2 regions of the Clostridium sp. AF32-12BH genome follow, and region 2 is predicted to be linked to the other one. Evidence: riboswitches for the same ligand, from Rfam matches in the RefSeq annotation. Region 2 holds a riboswitch; the other holds the start of a gene.
What was found. A riboswitch is a leader RNA that binds a small molecule or an ion and turns the genes downstream of it on or off. The one in region 2 is predicted to bind FMN.
Positions count from the first base shown of each region.

Region 1 (7,498 bases), on a different contig from region 2:
CTGATGTCGATCACAATATTCTGAATCACCATATTCAATGTAACATATTTCTTTTCTGTCAACAAGTCTTTCGGTTATTATAAAGAAACATAACTACAGCCATCACACAAATCGTCAGATAACCGATCACACTTAAGAAATCCGGCACCTGGCTGAACAAAAGAAATCCCAACAGGGCAGAAAAGATGATCTGTGAATAATCGTACACCGAAATCTCGCGCGCCGGAGCATTGCAATAAGCCGCGGTAATGCTGAACTGACCGCCGGATGCCGCAAGTCCTGCAAGCAGAAGAAATCCAAGCTGGGACGGACTCATTGGATGGTAATGCAAAAACAGGTACGGCAAAGATACCAGGCAGGAAAAACCGGAAAAGAAAAAGACGATAAACGGTCCTTTTTCTCCCCGCTCTCCCAAAAGCCGTACAAACGTATAGGCAACACCTGCAAACAGACCGCCGCAAAGTCCGATCAGTGACGGTACCAGTGCCATGTTGGCAAAAGTCGGCTTTAAGATGAACAAGCTTCCAATAAAAGCGCCGACTACGCAAAATGCCTGTGTTGGCTTTACTTTTTCGCCAAGGATCAGAAAGCTGAATACAATGGCGAAAAACGGCGACATCTTATTTAACATGGAAGCATCTGCCAAAACCAGGTGGTCGACCGCATAAAAGTTGCAGAAAATCCCCAGCGTTCCAAACGTAGAACGCAGGATCAGATAGCCGAGATTTTTCTTTGCATCAGTCAGCCAAATCTTATTTTTGATCAGAAGGATCACGGCAAAGAAAAATGCGATCAGATTCCGGAAAAAGCTCTTCTGCACAGGCGGGATATCTCCAGCGAGACGCACAAACACACTCATCAGGGCAAAGCAAAAGGAGGACAATACAATATAAAGGATTGCTTTATGTTTCCGGTTCATACTTAAGCCTCCTCAAATCCAAAGTCCGCATAATCTTCCGGAAGGAACCGGTGATAAATGATGTGGCAGCCTTCATCCTTAAAACAATAATAATAAGGATCTTTTGCGCCTTCTGCGAACCGGATCAAAAGATCAAATTCATCCCCTTTAACTGGTGTTACAATAACCGGCCATGGCTGTTTTTCAAATAATGCTTTGATTTCTTCCATGGTACAGTCATGGTGTCCAACCAGTTCGACCAACTCTTTGATAAATTCATTTGGAAGTGTGTTCTCTTTCACATATACAACACCCTCTTCCGGGATCAAAAAGCAAAAGCGTTCTTTCTTTGCAGAAACCGTGATCTTTCCAAGATGTGGTTCTACCTCCCGGCAAAAGTCAGGAAGCAGCGCGAGCATGTCCTGCTCCCCACATGGTTTTCCGGTCAGATGCACAAGTGAACTCAGTGGATAGTACAAACGAATGCATTCCTTCCGATAACCGAGTTTTGCCTGTTCCTCTTTGACCAGATCGATGATATTTTGTTCCAGTTTTTCAAAGTGCATTTGTCTAGTTTTTCTCCTTATTATTTTGTCGTTTTCGCGTGCAGCAAAAATAGGGATGCCGGCCTTTTTGCCTGAACATCCCTCATTTTTTGATCACTTTTTTAAACTTCGGTCATCTGAAATCCCTTTGCTGCCAGACATTTTTCTACGAACTCACAATCGTCTGTGTGAAGAACCATGACCGGCTTTCCAGACTGACGGTTGAAAGACAGGTACTGGTAATTGACATTGATATTGCTCTCTAAGAATGCTGCCAGAACCCGGTTTAAGCTTCCTACTTCATCTTCTACTTCAATGCCGAGTACATTGGTAAGGCGGCATAAGTAACCGGCCTCAGTCAGAATTTCCTGTGCTTTTTCCGGATTGGTAACCACCATGCGGATGATTCCGTATTCCGCACTGTCATTTGTGACAGAACCCAAAATATTGATATCGGCATCCGTCAAAATTCCGGTAACGATCTTAAGCGCACCCTTTTTATTTTCTGCGTATACAGAAACCTGCTTTAACATGTTCTATTTCCTCACTTTCCATTTTCCAACGATTTATCTATTTTCATACAGATTTTTAGTTTTCTTCTTTTATTTTAAACGAAAAATAAGATTCGTCAACATGTTATTCTTTTAGAGTGCAAAAGTTTTCAGTATTTTATCGGTGCTTTTTATCTATGCTTCCAATGCACGGATCAGATTCACCATCTCGATGGCACCGGTCGCGCACTCATACCCCTTATTTCCAGCCTTACTGCCTGCACGCTCGATTGCCTGCTCAATGTTATCGGTGGTCAGCACACCAAACATCACCGGAATGTCACTGTTTAAAGAGACATTTGCAATCCCCTTGGAGACTTCACTGCATACATAATCATAGTGGCTTGTGCTTCCACGGATCACGGCACCCACACAGATTACCGCATCATACTTTTTGCTTTTCGCCATCTTCGACGCGATCAGGGGGATTTCAAAGGCACCTGGCACCCACGCGATATCGATATCTTCCTCTTTGACATCGTGGCGTTTTAAACCATCCAGTGCCCCGCCAACCAGCTTTGATGTAATAAATTCATTAAATCTTGCTGCCACAATTCCTACACGGATTCCTTTTGCTACTACATTTCCTTCCAGTACTCTCATATGTTTGTCCTCTTTCTTCATAATATATTATAAAATGATATAGCAACAGATTTTTTTACCCTCTAATACCGCAGCAGATGCCCCATACGCTGCTGCTTGGTCCGCAGGTAAAACAGATCGTATTTCGTCGCGCTCATCTGGATCGGCACACGCTCTTTGATGGTCATGCCAAACTCCGAAAGCTGATATACTTTATCCGGATTGTTGGTGAGCAGGCGCATGCTCTTTACTCCAAGATCCCGCAGGATCTGTGCACCGATGTAATATTCCCGCTCATCCCCGGCAAAACCAAGTGCCAGATTAGCCTCCAGGGTATCCATGCCCTTTTCCTGCAGTTCATAGGCCTTCAGCTTGTTGATCAGACCGATGCCGCGTCCTTCCTGCCGCATGTAAAGGAGAATGCCACGTCCTTCTTTTTCAATCTGGGTCATGGCTGCCGCAAACTGCTGGCCACAGTCACAGCGCAGGGAACCAAACGTATCGCCGGTCAGACATTCCGAATGAATCCGGCAAAGGACATCTTCCCCATCTCCAATCTCCCCTTTTACCAGTGCGACATGATGTTCGCCATTTAATCGGTTTACATAGCCGTAAGCCACAAATTCTCCGTATTTGGTCGGCATTTTCGTCACAGTCACCCGGTCAACCAGCTGATCCTGGAATTTCCGGTAATTTTTCAGGTCCTGGATCGTGATGAATTTTAAGTCCCATGTTTTTGCCAGTTCCTGCAGTTCGCTGGTGCGCATCATGGTTCCGTCCTCCCGCATGATCTCACAGCAAAGCCCGCATTCCTTTAATCCGGCCAGGCGGCACAGATCCACGGTAGCTTCCGTGTGTCCTTCCCGTTCCAGAACACCATTCTTTTTTGCCAGCAGCGGGAACATGTGTCCCGGTCTGCGAAAGTCCTCCGGCTTTGCATCCTCTGCCACACAGCGCATGGCCGTGACGGAGCGCTCTGCTGCGGAAATTCCGGTCGTCGTATCGACACAATCAATCGAAACCGTAAACGCTGTCTCATGGTTGTCTGTATTATTGGTCACCATCTGAGGAATCTGCAGTTTCTTTACATATTCCTCGGACATCGGCATGCAGATCAGTCCTTTTCCATGGGTTGCCATGAAATTGATATTTTCCGTCGTGGCAAACTCTGCCGCACAGATGAAATCTCCCTCATTTTCCCGGTCCGGATCATCGGTCACCAGAATGATATGTCCTTTGCGAAGTTCTTCTAACGCTTCTTCTACGGTATTGTATTGAAATGCCATAATTTTTCCCTCCTGCCTTGCGTTTTATTAAAATCCATATTGGGTCAGAAATTCTTTTGTAATTTTGCTTTCTGTCTGTTTTTGTCTGGAATCTGGTTGTTCTGGACATTTGCACTCTGTCATTCCCCCACCCAGCAGCCGCTCCACGTATTTCCCGATGATATCATTCTCCAGGTTCACTTTATCTCCTTCTTTCCGCTCTCCCAAAGTTGTCACGGCATTGGTGTGCGGTATCGTGGAAACGGAAAAAGATTTCTCCGTCACCGATGCCACAGTCAGGCTGATCCCATCGATCGTAACGGATCCCTTTTCCACAATATAGCGAAGAATTGCCGGGCTGGCTTCCACAGTATACCAAATTGCATTATCATCCCGCGAAATCTTCCGGATCGTTCCGGTTCCATCCACATGGCCACTTACGATATGACCGCCAAACCGCCCTCCTGCTGCCATTGCCCGCTCCAGGTTCACGTGCATGCCCGGTTTTGCACCTTTTAAGGAAGAACGGTTTAAGGTTTCATGCATTACGTCTGCCGTAAACCCGGAAGTGTCCAGATTCGTTACCGTCAGGCAAATCCCATTGACTGCAATGCTGTCGCCCACTTTGGTACCGGCAAGCACCTGTTTTGCCTGAATGGTCAGCGCCGCCGAATGTGCACCCCAGGTAATCCGTTTTAACGTTCCAATCTCTTCAACGATCCCCGTAAACATCCTGCACCTCGCTTTCCACTAGGAAATCCTCGCCCAGCTTTCGGATTTCTCTGACCTTCAGCCGGACCGCTTCCGAAGGATCTGCCACACCAGGCCCCTCCACCGGCGTTTTGGCTTTTGCACCGCCAAACAGCTTCGGTGCAAGATAAGCATGTACTTCTTTGACAATCCCGCTTTTTAACGCGGACCAGTTTAAGGTACCGCCTCCCTCCAGCAAAATACTGTCGATCTGTTTTTCGCCAAGCAGCTTCATCAGGTCCTTGAGATTCACATGCCCCTCTTCCTCTGAAACTGGCAAAATCTGGCAGCCCGCCTGTTCATAGGGAAGATATCGTTTTTTGTCCGTCTCGCAGACAGCCAGAATTGTAGGAATTTCCCTCGCGGTCTTTACGATTCTGGATTCCATCGGAGTTTTTAAGTGTGTATCACAGATGATCCGGACCGGATTTCTTCCTCCCGGCATGCGGCAGTTCAGCAATGGATCATCTGCCAGTACGGTATTGACCCCCACCATGATGCCACAGTAACGGCTGCGCTCCCGCTGCACCCACGCCCGTGCCTCCTCGCCAGTAACCCATTTGGATGCCCCGGTATATGCCGCAATTTTCCCATCCATGGTCATGGCATATTTTAAAACCACATAGGGAGTTTTTCTGCGGATGTAATGGAAAAACACCGGATTTAGCGCATCGCATTCTTCTTTCAGCACATGGGTTTCTACCAGAATGCCGCGTTCCCGCAAATACTGGATTCCCTTTCCGGCAACCAGTGGATTCGGATCATCCGATCCCACAAAAACCCGCTTGATCCCCGCCTGCACGATTGCCTCTACGCAGGGAGGCTGTTTTCCATAGTGGCAGCATGGCTCTAACGTGACATAGAGGTCTGCCCCCTCCGTCGGCTCCATACAGGCACGGAGCGCATTGCGCTCTGCATGAAGTTCCCCATACCGCGCATGGTATCCTTCCCCGATGATTCTCCCGTCTTTTACCACCACGGCGCCTACCATCGGATTCGGACTGGTCCAGCCTTCGCCTTTTTTCGCCAGTTCCACTGCCCGGCGCATATAATCCTGTTTTGTCAAAGACTCCTTCCTCCATTTCCTGTTCGCATAAGTATCAAGCAGAAGGATGGTTAACGTCAGATGCACCACAGATACTTCTGAGTTATGCAATACAGAAAAAAGCAGATCCAAAGAATCAATATTCTTCAGAACTTGCTTTTCTTTTTGTACTGTTTTTCCGTTATTTTTGAATTTTCCGTATCCTGTAAACCATTTTCCAAATCATGAAAAAGAACTCTCTTTGTTCCTGCTCACGAAATCACGAAAAATGCGATCTGCATGTTCCATTTGTTTCATAAAACACAATTCCTATGAAATAAAAGAAGCTCTGAAATTTTCATTCCAGAGCGGTTATCACAAATACGGTATTTTCAAAAATATAAGAAATACACGATCATTCTTCTTTCATCCAGACTATACTGTCGGCTTCGGAATTGCACCGAATCATGCCTTGCGGCTCGTGGGCTTTACCACCGGTGGAGAATTTCGCTCCGCCCTGAAGACTTTATGCTTTTTACGAGTGGTATTATTGCACATTTCTATAGGAAAGTCAAGATATGGTGTAAAATTGGTGTAATCCTGTGTGAATCCAGATTCATGAAACTATAACAGGTCCAAAAGCACATCATAAAGCTGGAAATTATTGTTTACAACCAGCAGCAGCTTTTCTTTTGCACCATTCAGCTGATGAAACAGCTTCCGCACAGTATGATTTTCGGAGCGCAAATATTTATTCTCATCATAGAAATACTGCTCATCCAACATCACTGCCAAGCAATCCGGTGTTTTTCCTGTTACCATATGTTCTGACAAAAGTTGATATCCCTGTTCTTTTGCATACTGAATCAAATTTTCTGCTTCCTGGTTATTGTTGGCATAAAACACAGTAACATTTGGAAAGTGTCTGGTAACTTTCCGCTCTGGAAGATGCATCATATTTTGAATAAAAGCTGAAAGTTCCGCATTGGTCCGGATCCGATTTGTCAGACGAAACATCCAAACCTCAGCAAGATTTTCCAACTCCTGTTTTATGCTTTGATCCGCTTCTTCCGGTGAAACCGGGCTCTCATCGTCACTGGAAAAAATAACCGGACGACTTCCAGCCAGGTTTACAATCCTATGTAATACATCCTGACTCAGTAAATGTGCTTCATCAACCAGAACGGCACTGTACTCATCTAATTTTGTTTCTTCTGTAATTTGCGAATCCGAAATCCAGATCATACGCAGCAGGCGTTCATGAAGTTTTTTCCATTTCTGCCCGGAAGTTCCACAGTGAATCATGCAGACCTTTTGCCGGACAGAAAGTTTCATGGCAATGTCATACAGGAGCAAGGTTTTTCCCGTTCCTGGAAGCCCAGAAAACCAGTAATACCCTCTTCGTTCTGTCCTGATTCTTCTTAGAATCTGCCGTTCGATATCTTTCTGCTGCGCTGTCAGAAAATATTCCTTTCTCAGGAAACGTTCAGGCTGTGTCAGCGGCGAGATCAGATACCATTCCGCCTGAAACAATGTTTCCAGATTTCCCGTGTATTCTGGGCTTTTCTCCTGCAATTCCTCACACAACTGTTTCCAGTCTGTGTCAGCAATATGGTCATGATTTGTCAGACGCACCAACCGGTTCTGACTGCTGATGTAAGTGTAAGATTTGATCGGTTTTCCAAGTACAGACAAATAATAGCGGTTCTGTATCAGCTGCCTGCGTATGGCATCTTCGGAAACCGCACCGCTTTTCAGTTCAATGTTTACAATCTGGTTTTCCTTCACCTGGAGCAGGTCAAATTCCTTTCCAAGCCGTGGAATCTGAAAGGAGTAGAAAAAGCGCAGGCGGTATACATGCTCCATATGAGCTTCCAGCTGAT
Region 1 covers NZ_QUEH01000009.1:29,354-36,851, forward strand. Annotated here, with positions in the region: gene DWZ40_RS10390 (DMT family transporter) at 59-919, opposite strand; gene DWZ40_RS10395 (DUF3877 family protein) at 922-1,464, opposite strand; gene DWZ40_RS10400 (ACT domain-containing protein) at 1,566-1,976, opposite strand; gene ribE (6,7-dimethyl-8-ribityllumazine synthase) at 2,130-2,597, opposite strand; gene DWZ40_RS10410 (bifunctional 3,4-dihydroxy-2-butanone-4-phosphate synthase/GTP cyclohydrolase II) at 2,660-3,862, opposite strand; gene DWZ40_RS10415 (riboflavin synthase) at 3,890-4,573, opposite strand; gene ribD (bifunctional diaminohydroxyphosphoribosylaminopyrimidine deaminase/5-amino-6-(5-phosphoribosylamino)uracil reductase RibD) at 4,554-5,657, opposite strand; FMN riboswitch at 6,030-6,144, opposite strand; gene DWZ40_RS10425 (DNA/RNA helicase domain-containing protein) at 6,240-7,498, opposite strand, start outside.
Region 1: another riboswitch for FMN. It lies ahead of ribD (bifunctional diaminohydroxyphosphoribosylaminopyrimidine deaminase/5-amino-6-(5-phosphoribosylamino)uracil reductase RibD); the one in region 2 lies ahead of DWZ40_RS16040 (ECF transporter S component).

Region 2 (7,498 bases):
TTCCATCCGGATATGCTTTTTCTTTTGCATAAGCAGGAAATGTCAATGCACTTCCAAGAGCCGCCGCCAGTGCCAGCCGCCCGAGCACATTCCATATCTTCATAAACTTCTCCCTTTGCTGTTCACATAATAACATTACATCATAACAGACAGTGCCATCGGAGCTACCATAGCCACGATCAGGATCACGATTACCACGCCCATGATAATGCGGGCTTTTTTATTGTTATGCATATTCATCATAATGAATCACCTCTTTTTAAAATAGGATCAGCCCTGTTCCAAGGGCTGTTTTTAAGTTTACTTCCTTGAGATCCGCCCGTATTTGGATATGATCTTATCGGTGATACGGGAGATTTCATTCCTGCTCAGATAGTCAATCTGCACAGGTAAATCTATTTTATGATATTTTAGTAAATACCGCAAGTCCTCTTTTTGCTTTTTGGAAGCGGGCTGTTCGCGCTTTACCTTGTAGATCAAAGGTGCATCCACAAATGCCTCCGGTGCCTGATTTGCATGATGTTCTGCTAGCTTCTGATACAGCCTGTGGGCATCGAGGGCATCGCCCAGTGCACGGTGGGCGCTCTCCTGCGTAAGTCCATAAAAAGCGCAGGCCGCTCCCAGCCGTTTGCTCTCCTCTGGCGGCATAAAACGGCGGCACAGCGTCAGCGTGTCGATCCCGTTCTTTTCAAACGTCAGGCCCTGGTTGACCGCCGCCCGCTTTAAAAAGCTAAAATCGAATATGATCCGGTGGCCAAGAAGCGGAAGTTCTCCACAGAAATCCAGAAATTCCGGCAGGATATCCACAAGGTCCGGGGCATTTTCCAACATATCCCCGGAAATACCCGTCAGCTCCGTAATCCGCGCTTCCAGATCCCGGTGCGGATCGAGCATCGTATGAAACCGTCCGGTCTCCTGACCGTCTTCCACCCGCACTGCCCCGATCTCAATGATCTTATCCTGCTTCGGATTCAGACCGGTAGTTTCCAGATCCAGGGCAATGTAACTGTTCGGAATCTGGATCTGTTTCCCAACCGCCTGATCTGCTGCGGCAGCCTTCTTATTTTTTGCATCCAGCGTCACGTTTTCTCCGCTCATACTCAAATCCTCCCAAGCACCGTCAGCTTCGCATTGTGATTTAACCGGTCTTTCTCCCGATAATCAAACAGCAGGATTTCTCCAGACCGCAGGACCTCAACATGAACCTGTGTCCCCAATGTTCTAAGTTCCGGAAGCAGTCTGCGGATTTCTTCCTTATAGGGAGTCTGTACAAGTGCAAACGATGGACGGCTCTTTGCATTTTCCCGCAGATACAGATCACACATGAGTGCATCTTCCAATGCACCCAGTCTGTCGTCTCCCACCTTCTGGCAGATCAGCGCATGGAAGATTTCATAGCGCGCCAGGCGGCTGTGGTTTAACCCGGTCAGATGGTTTTGATCATAATATCGCGCCATATATTCGTACATGGAGAACGCGTTCTCAAATTCCTGTTCAAACAGCTTCAGCGTTTTTAAGAACTGGCGGCTGTTGTAATACACCTCCACCATATTCTCCACGCCCTTTAAGCAGAGCACATCGCCGTAGGGCAGCCATTTGGTCGACAGCACCTCGTACGGAGCTTTTCCCCGGTACTGCAAATCGTAATCCTGCACCTTTTCATGCATGTAAGAACCTTTCAGGACTTTCAGAAAGCCCAGCTGGAACTGCTCCGGTTCCATGGAATACACCTCATTAAAAGAACGTCCGAACGAATCGTAGTCCTCAAAGGGAAGTCCTGCGATCAGATCCAGATGCTGATGCACATTTTTTCCGGCATTGATCCGCTCCACCACATAGCGCAGGCGGTCTAAGTCCATCTTCCGGTGGATTTCCCGGATCGTATCCGGATTGGTGCTCTGCACACCGATTTCCAGCTGGATCAGTCCCGGACGCATCCGGCTGATCAGTTCCAGTTCTTCTTCATCCAGAAGATCCGCCGCAATCTCAAAGTGGAAATTGGTCACACCATTATCATGTTCCAGAATATGCTTCCAGATCGCCATGGCATGACTCTTTTTTGCATTAAAGGTCCGGTCCACAAATTTTACCTGCGGCACCTTCCGTTCCAGAAAGAAATCCAGTTCCTGAAGCACCAGCTTTACGTCCCGGAATCGGACGGATTTGTCAATCGAAGACAGACAGTAACTGCAGGAAAACGGACAGCCACGGCTGCTCTCATAATAAACGATGCGGTTCTCGAAACCATCCAGGCTCGGATATAAAAATGGGATCCGGCTCATATCCATGACCGGGCGGATCGGCTGGTCACAGATTGTTCCGTCTACACCATGGTAAGTCAGACCGGCAACCTGCTTCATCTGCTGCCAGAAGTCAGTCTCTCTGCCATTTCGTGCCTGGGATGAAATTTCATGCTCTGAATCTGATTGTGTACCCTGATTGCTGTTTTCCATTTTACATTCTGTCTTCGCGTCTGTATGAGCCCCTCCATTCTGCGAATCTCTCCTGAGACTCCGCACCGTGCATCCCAGCGTCCGGTAACAATTCAAGAGCCCGGCAAACATCTCCTCGCCTTCGCCCTTCATAATGCCAAACACCTCCGGCTCCCGCAAAAGAAGCTCCGGCGCGTCGTAGGAAACTTCCGGACCGCCAAGCCAGATATCGGTCTCCGGAAGCACCTTATGAATATCCCGCACAAGATCCAACGCATAGGAAATGTTCCAGATATAACAGGAAATCCCGATCAGATCCGGTTTTCTCCGGTAAATGTCTTCCAGGATCAGCTCCATCTGGTTGTTGATGGTGTACTCTGCAATTTCCACCTGCATCCTGCATCCGGCTCCCCGGTTTTCTTTTGCAGCCGCCGTCAGACCTGCTGCAGCAGAACTCGTTGGCGCTTCCGTCTCAGGCACACAAGGGAGACCATCCTCGAAACGATTCTGGTCTCCCTGTACGGATTCTGCCGCGCCCTGGGACTCGGCAAACATTTTTAAACTGTACACTCCCGGATTGGAGTGAATATATTTGGCATTGATCGCCGTCAGTAAAAACTTCATATCTTATACGTCAATCTCAATCTTTCTTCCGGTCTGGTCATACTGGTAATACCGCACGCCTGCTGCATTCAGCATGCGCTTGGAAGCCCGCACGGACGGAGAATCCGGATATTTATCTTCCTTATAAATAATGGTTTTGATTCCCGCCTGAATGATTGCTTTCGCGCACTCATTGCAGGGGAAAAGTGTCACATAGATCTTGCTGCCTTCCAGGCTTCCGCCGCGGTAATTCAAAATCGCGTTCAGCTCACTGTGTGTCACATACAGATATTTGGTGCTGTACGGATCAGCATCCTCCTGCTCGCGCCCCCACGGGAACTCATCGTCCGAGCAGCCTTTTGGGAAACCGTTGTAGCCCATGGACATGATCTTGTTATCTTCACTGACAATGCAGGCGCCCACCTGGGTATTCGGATCCTTTGAGCGGCGGCCGGATAAATCCGCCACACCCATAAAATATTCATCCCAGGAAATGTAATCTGCACGTTTCTTTGAATTGCTCATATCGCTCCTCCTGTTCTCACAATCCTGTGCTTTTTCCAACCGGCACCAGCTATGCACAAGTCGATATATCAAGCACGGAACTCCTGTTTCCTGTTCACACCTTCAGCACATGGTATCCGGCGGCTTTCGTCAGCCGGTTCATGATTGCCTGTCCCAGATGGTCCTTCGAAAAGCTTTCGGAATAAATGCAGTCCACGTCCAGGTCATCGAACTCTCTTAGCACAGCAAACAGATTGTGGGCAATGGTTTCTTCCTTCGCGCGAAGTCCCACACTGCGAACCTCTCCCTGCGGATAACGCGCCTTTGTCTCATCGGTACAGATTACGCCGACCTTTTTGCCCTCCGCAAGCTTCTCTTTCACCAGTTCGTTGATGGTTTCCACCACCTTACCAGTCTCACCCTCTATCAGCTGCAGATCTGCATGCGGTGCATAATGGCGGTATTTCATGCCCGGTGCCTTCGGCCGCAGATCCGCACTTGGCGGTGCCTGGATTGCCGGATCAATCTCTACCTGTCCTACGGTCTCGCGCAGCATCTCCATGGTAATTGCACCCGGACGAAGCAACGTCGGCACATCACCGGATACGTCCACGATCGTAGACTCTACCCCGATTCCCACCGGACCGCCATCCAGGATCATCTCAATCTTGCCTTCCATGTCCTGCCATACATGCTGTGCCGTGGTCGGGCTTGGTCTGCCGGAAGTATTGGCACTCGGTGCTGCCACCGGAACCCCGGCCAGTTTGATCAGACGGTTTGCCACCGGGTCACTCGGCATACGGACTGCTACCGTATCCAGCCCGCCGGTCGTTCCGTAAGGCACAATGTCACTTTTCGGAAATACCATGGTCAGCGGTCCCGGCCAGAATGCCTCCGCCAGCTTCCTGCCCGCCTCCGGAATGTATGCTACAAGCGGTTCCAGTTCGTCCAGACAGGAAATATGCGCGATCAGCGGGTTGTCGGACGGGCGGCCCTTTGCTGCGTAAATTTTCTTAGCCGCAGTCTCATCCAGTGCATTCGCGCCAAGACCATACACCGTCTCGGTCGGAAATGCCACCAGACCTCCGGTTCTTAGAATTTCAGCTGCCTCAGCCAGTTCCTCATCTTTGATCTGTTTTGTATCTTCTATTTTTACCAGTTTTGTATTCATACGTTTACCTTCTTTGCAATCCTGCAGCAACATGATACCGGTGTGCTGCCAAGGCTGTGTCCACATGATTATTTCCGGCATAAAACCTTACCTTTTTGCCGGTCTGTTTCTGCCTTATCATAACACAAGACACCCTGCGGTGCAAGATAGACCGCAGGGTGTCTGACTATAAGTTTTCTATATTATTTATGCATTCACGCGTTTCTCATTTTTTACAGTTTTGTGTGTTCCAATGCTATGGATCAGCACACTGACGCGTTTATAAACCAGTGCAGTCACCACGGACACAATGATTCCTTTGACCACATTGAACGGTCCGACGCAGAACAATGCAAAGGTCCATACACTTCCAACCGCCGGGTTGATGGCTGCGCCTGCTGCCAGAATGGTTTCCATCGGCATGAAGTTGGAATAGAACGGAAGCATAACCAGAGCATTTGCTACCACACCAACCGCTGCCATACAGATGGTTCCCAACACAAGTCCTGTCATCGCGCCTTTTCTGGTGTGGGAAATTTTATAGATCAGACCTGCCGGAATGACCAGGGCACAGGAGATCACCAGGTTCGCAAACTCTCCTACAAATCCGGTACTGGTCGGCTTCAATACCAGCTTTACCAGAATTTTTACGACTTCCATGATCGCACCGGCTGCCGGTCCCATGGCAAAGGTTCCGATCAGCACCGGTACCTCGCTGACATCCAGTCCGTAAAAGCTTGGTGCCAGAAACGGAAGCGGAAACTCAAACAGCATCAGCACACCTGCAAGAGCACCAAACATTCCCATCAATACAACATTTTTCGTAGTCAGTAACTTTTCTTTCATGTCTTTTCCCTCCTGAAATAGATTGGTCGTGTCACTGTTCATGCATTGCGCAAACAGTAACGTGTAAGTTCATCATTCAGAGGAATCGTGTGAAATGTGAAAATCAGCAGATGCGCTGCCATACCGCCTCGATATACCATACAACGAAAAATCCCCCGGATATCGCTACCCGGGGGACTTGAGTCGTTCATGCTGCCATTACAGGTCTTGCTGTAAAAGCTTTCACACAATTTCTTCTCTCATCCAGACTATACTGTCGGTTTTGGAATTTCACCAAATCAGCTGCGCAAAGCAGGTCGCGGACTGTAACCGCCGGTGGGGAATCGCACCCCGCCCCGAAGAACTTATCATTGCCTTAACTATAGTACATCTTTTTCAAAAAATCAAGTAAATTTATACAAGACCGATCATGCTTAAGATCATCAGCAGTACCATGCCGACACATCCGCCAAATGCTGCCATCGGGCTGACATATTTCAGATACTGCGGCAGGTCTACGTTGAATACCTCCTGACACATCCAGCATCCGGAGTCATTGACATGACCAAACAGAACGGTGCCAAGACCGATTGCCAGGGTAACTGCTACCGGTGACAGACCAAGCATGTTCATGATTGGCAGGCAGATACCTGCTGCTGCCATGGATGCAGTTGCCATGGAACCTGCTGCTGCACGCATAACAGCTGCGATAATAAATGGAATCAGAATCATCGGAATACCGGATTTTGCAACAACCTCTGCGATCTCAGATACAACCGGCTGGCTGGAAAGTACAGATGCAAATGCTGCACCCATTGCGGTCACCATAAGAACCATTGCAGAAACATCGATCGCACGTTTTACCCAGTTGCCCATACCAAGCTCCAGAAGGCTTGCATTCTCGCTGATCTTTTCTGTGCGGTTTGCATTGCGGAGCATTTTTGCCTTGATCTTTCCATTGGTCAGGATCAGGATGATGATGCCAACCAGCATTGCGATCGATTTGTTTCCGATAAAGTTGATTACCTGAAGTACACCGCTGTCCTCTGGAAGAACCATGGCACAGATCGATGCTGCTGCGATCAGTCCAGCCGGAACGATCAGCGGAAGGAAGGCGATCAGGGCATTCGGGATATCCGGTTCTTTCATCAGAAGGCTCTCTACGCTGTCATCGCCATCTTTGACCGGCTCGATACCAACGGTATATTCCGGCTTCGGTGCTGCATAGGAAGCATGCTCTGTCATCCAGCGGATGGTCAGCGCATAAATGATGATAAGGGATGCCAGACAGATTACCAGGCCCCAGAGAATTACCATACCAACATCTGCACCAAGCAGAATTGCTACTGCCAGGATTGCTGCAGATGGTGGAACAACACCATGTGTGAACCATACAGCAGTAATGACATACGGAGTAACTACAGCCATGTTCATGTTTTTACGCTTTGCAATGGTTGCTGCGATCGGTGCAGTCAGAAGCTGTGAAATATCACCAAATACGGAAATCGCCATAACAAATGCGGTTAATGCCGGAGCCAGTTCCAGGTGTTTGCCACGGAACAGCTTTACAAAGAAGTTACTGATTGCAACGGCTGCGCCGGAATCCTGCACACCCATGGCAAGGATCGCACCGAAAAGGACCGGCAGACCAATGCTTCCAAGGCTCTTTCCGAACGAACCGGTAATGTTGTTTAAACTCTCAATCGGTGAAGTGCCAAAGAAAATAGAGAGTCCCATTGCGGTAAAGAACAGCGCCATAAAGCTGTTCATTTTCAGTTTCAAAGTCAATACAAGCAAGATCACGATCGATATGATCAGTGCAAGCATGTAAATAAGTGGTGTCATTGTCATAGTAATTCCCCCTAATTTTATCCTATCATTCTCTAGAACACCCGGATTTTTTCTGCTGCATCCCAGTCAATCTCAATGCCAAGACCCGGAAGCTGCGGAACATAGAAATTCATATGTTCATCATGCTCAAACG
Region 2 covers NZ_QUEH01000018.1:48,935-56,432, forward strand. Annotated here, with positions in the region: gene DWZ40_RS16015 (VanW family protein) at 1-103, opposite strand, end outside; gene DWZ40_RS16020 (3'-5' exonuclease) at 301-1,098, opposite strand; gene DWZ40_RS16025 (B12-binding domain-containing radical SAM protein) at 1,101-3,056, opposite strand; gene DWZ40_RS16030 (dCMP deaminase family protein) at 3,060-3,560, opposite strand; gene DWZ40_RS16035 (L-threonylcarbamoyladenylate synthase) at 3,655-4,710, opposite strand; gene DWZ40_RS16040 (ECF transporter S component) at 4,897-5,535, opposite strand; FMN riboswitch at 5,763-5,882, opposite strand; gene DWZ40_RS16045 (hypothetical protein) at 5,929-7,365, opposite strand; gene DWZ40_RS16050 (mandelate racemase/muconate lactonizing enzyme family protein) at 7,398-7,498, opposite strand, start outside.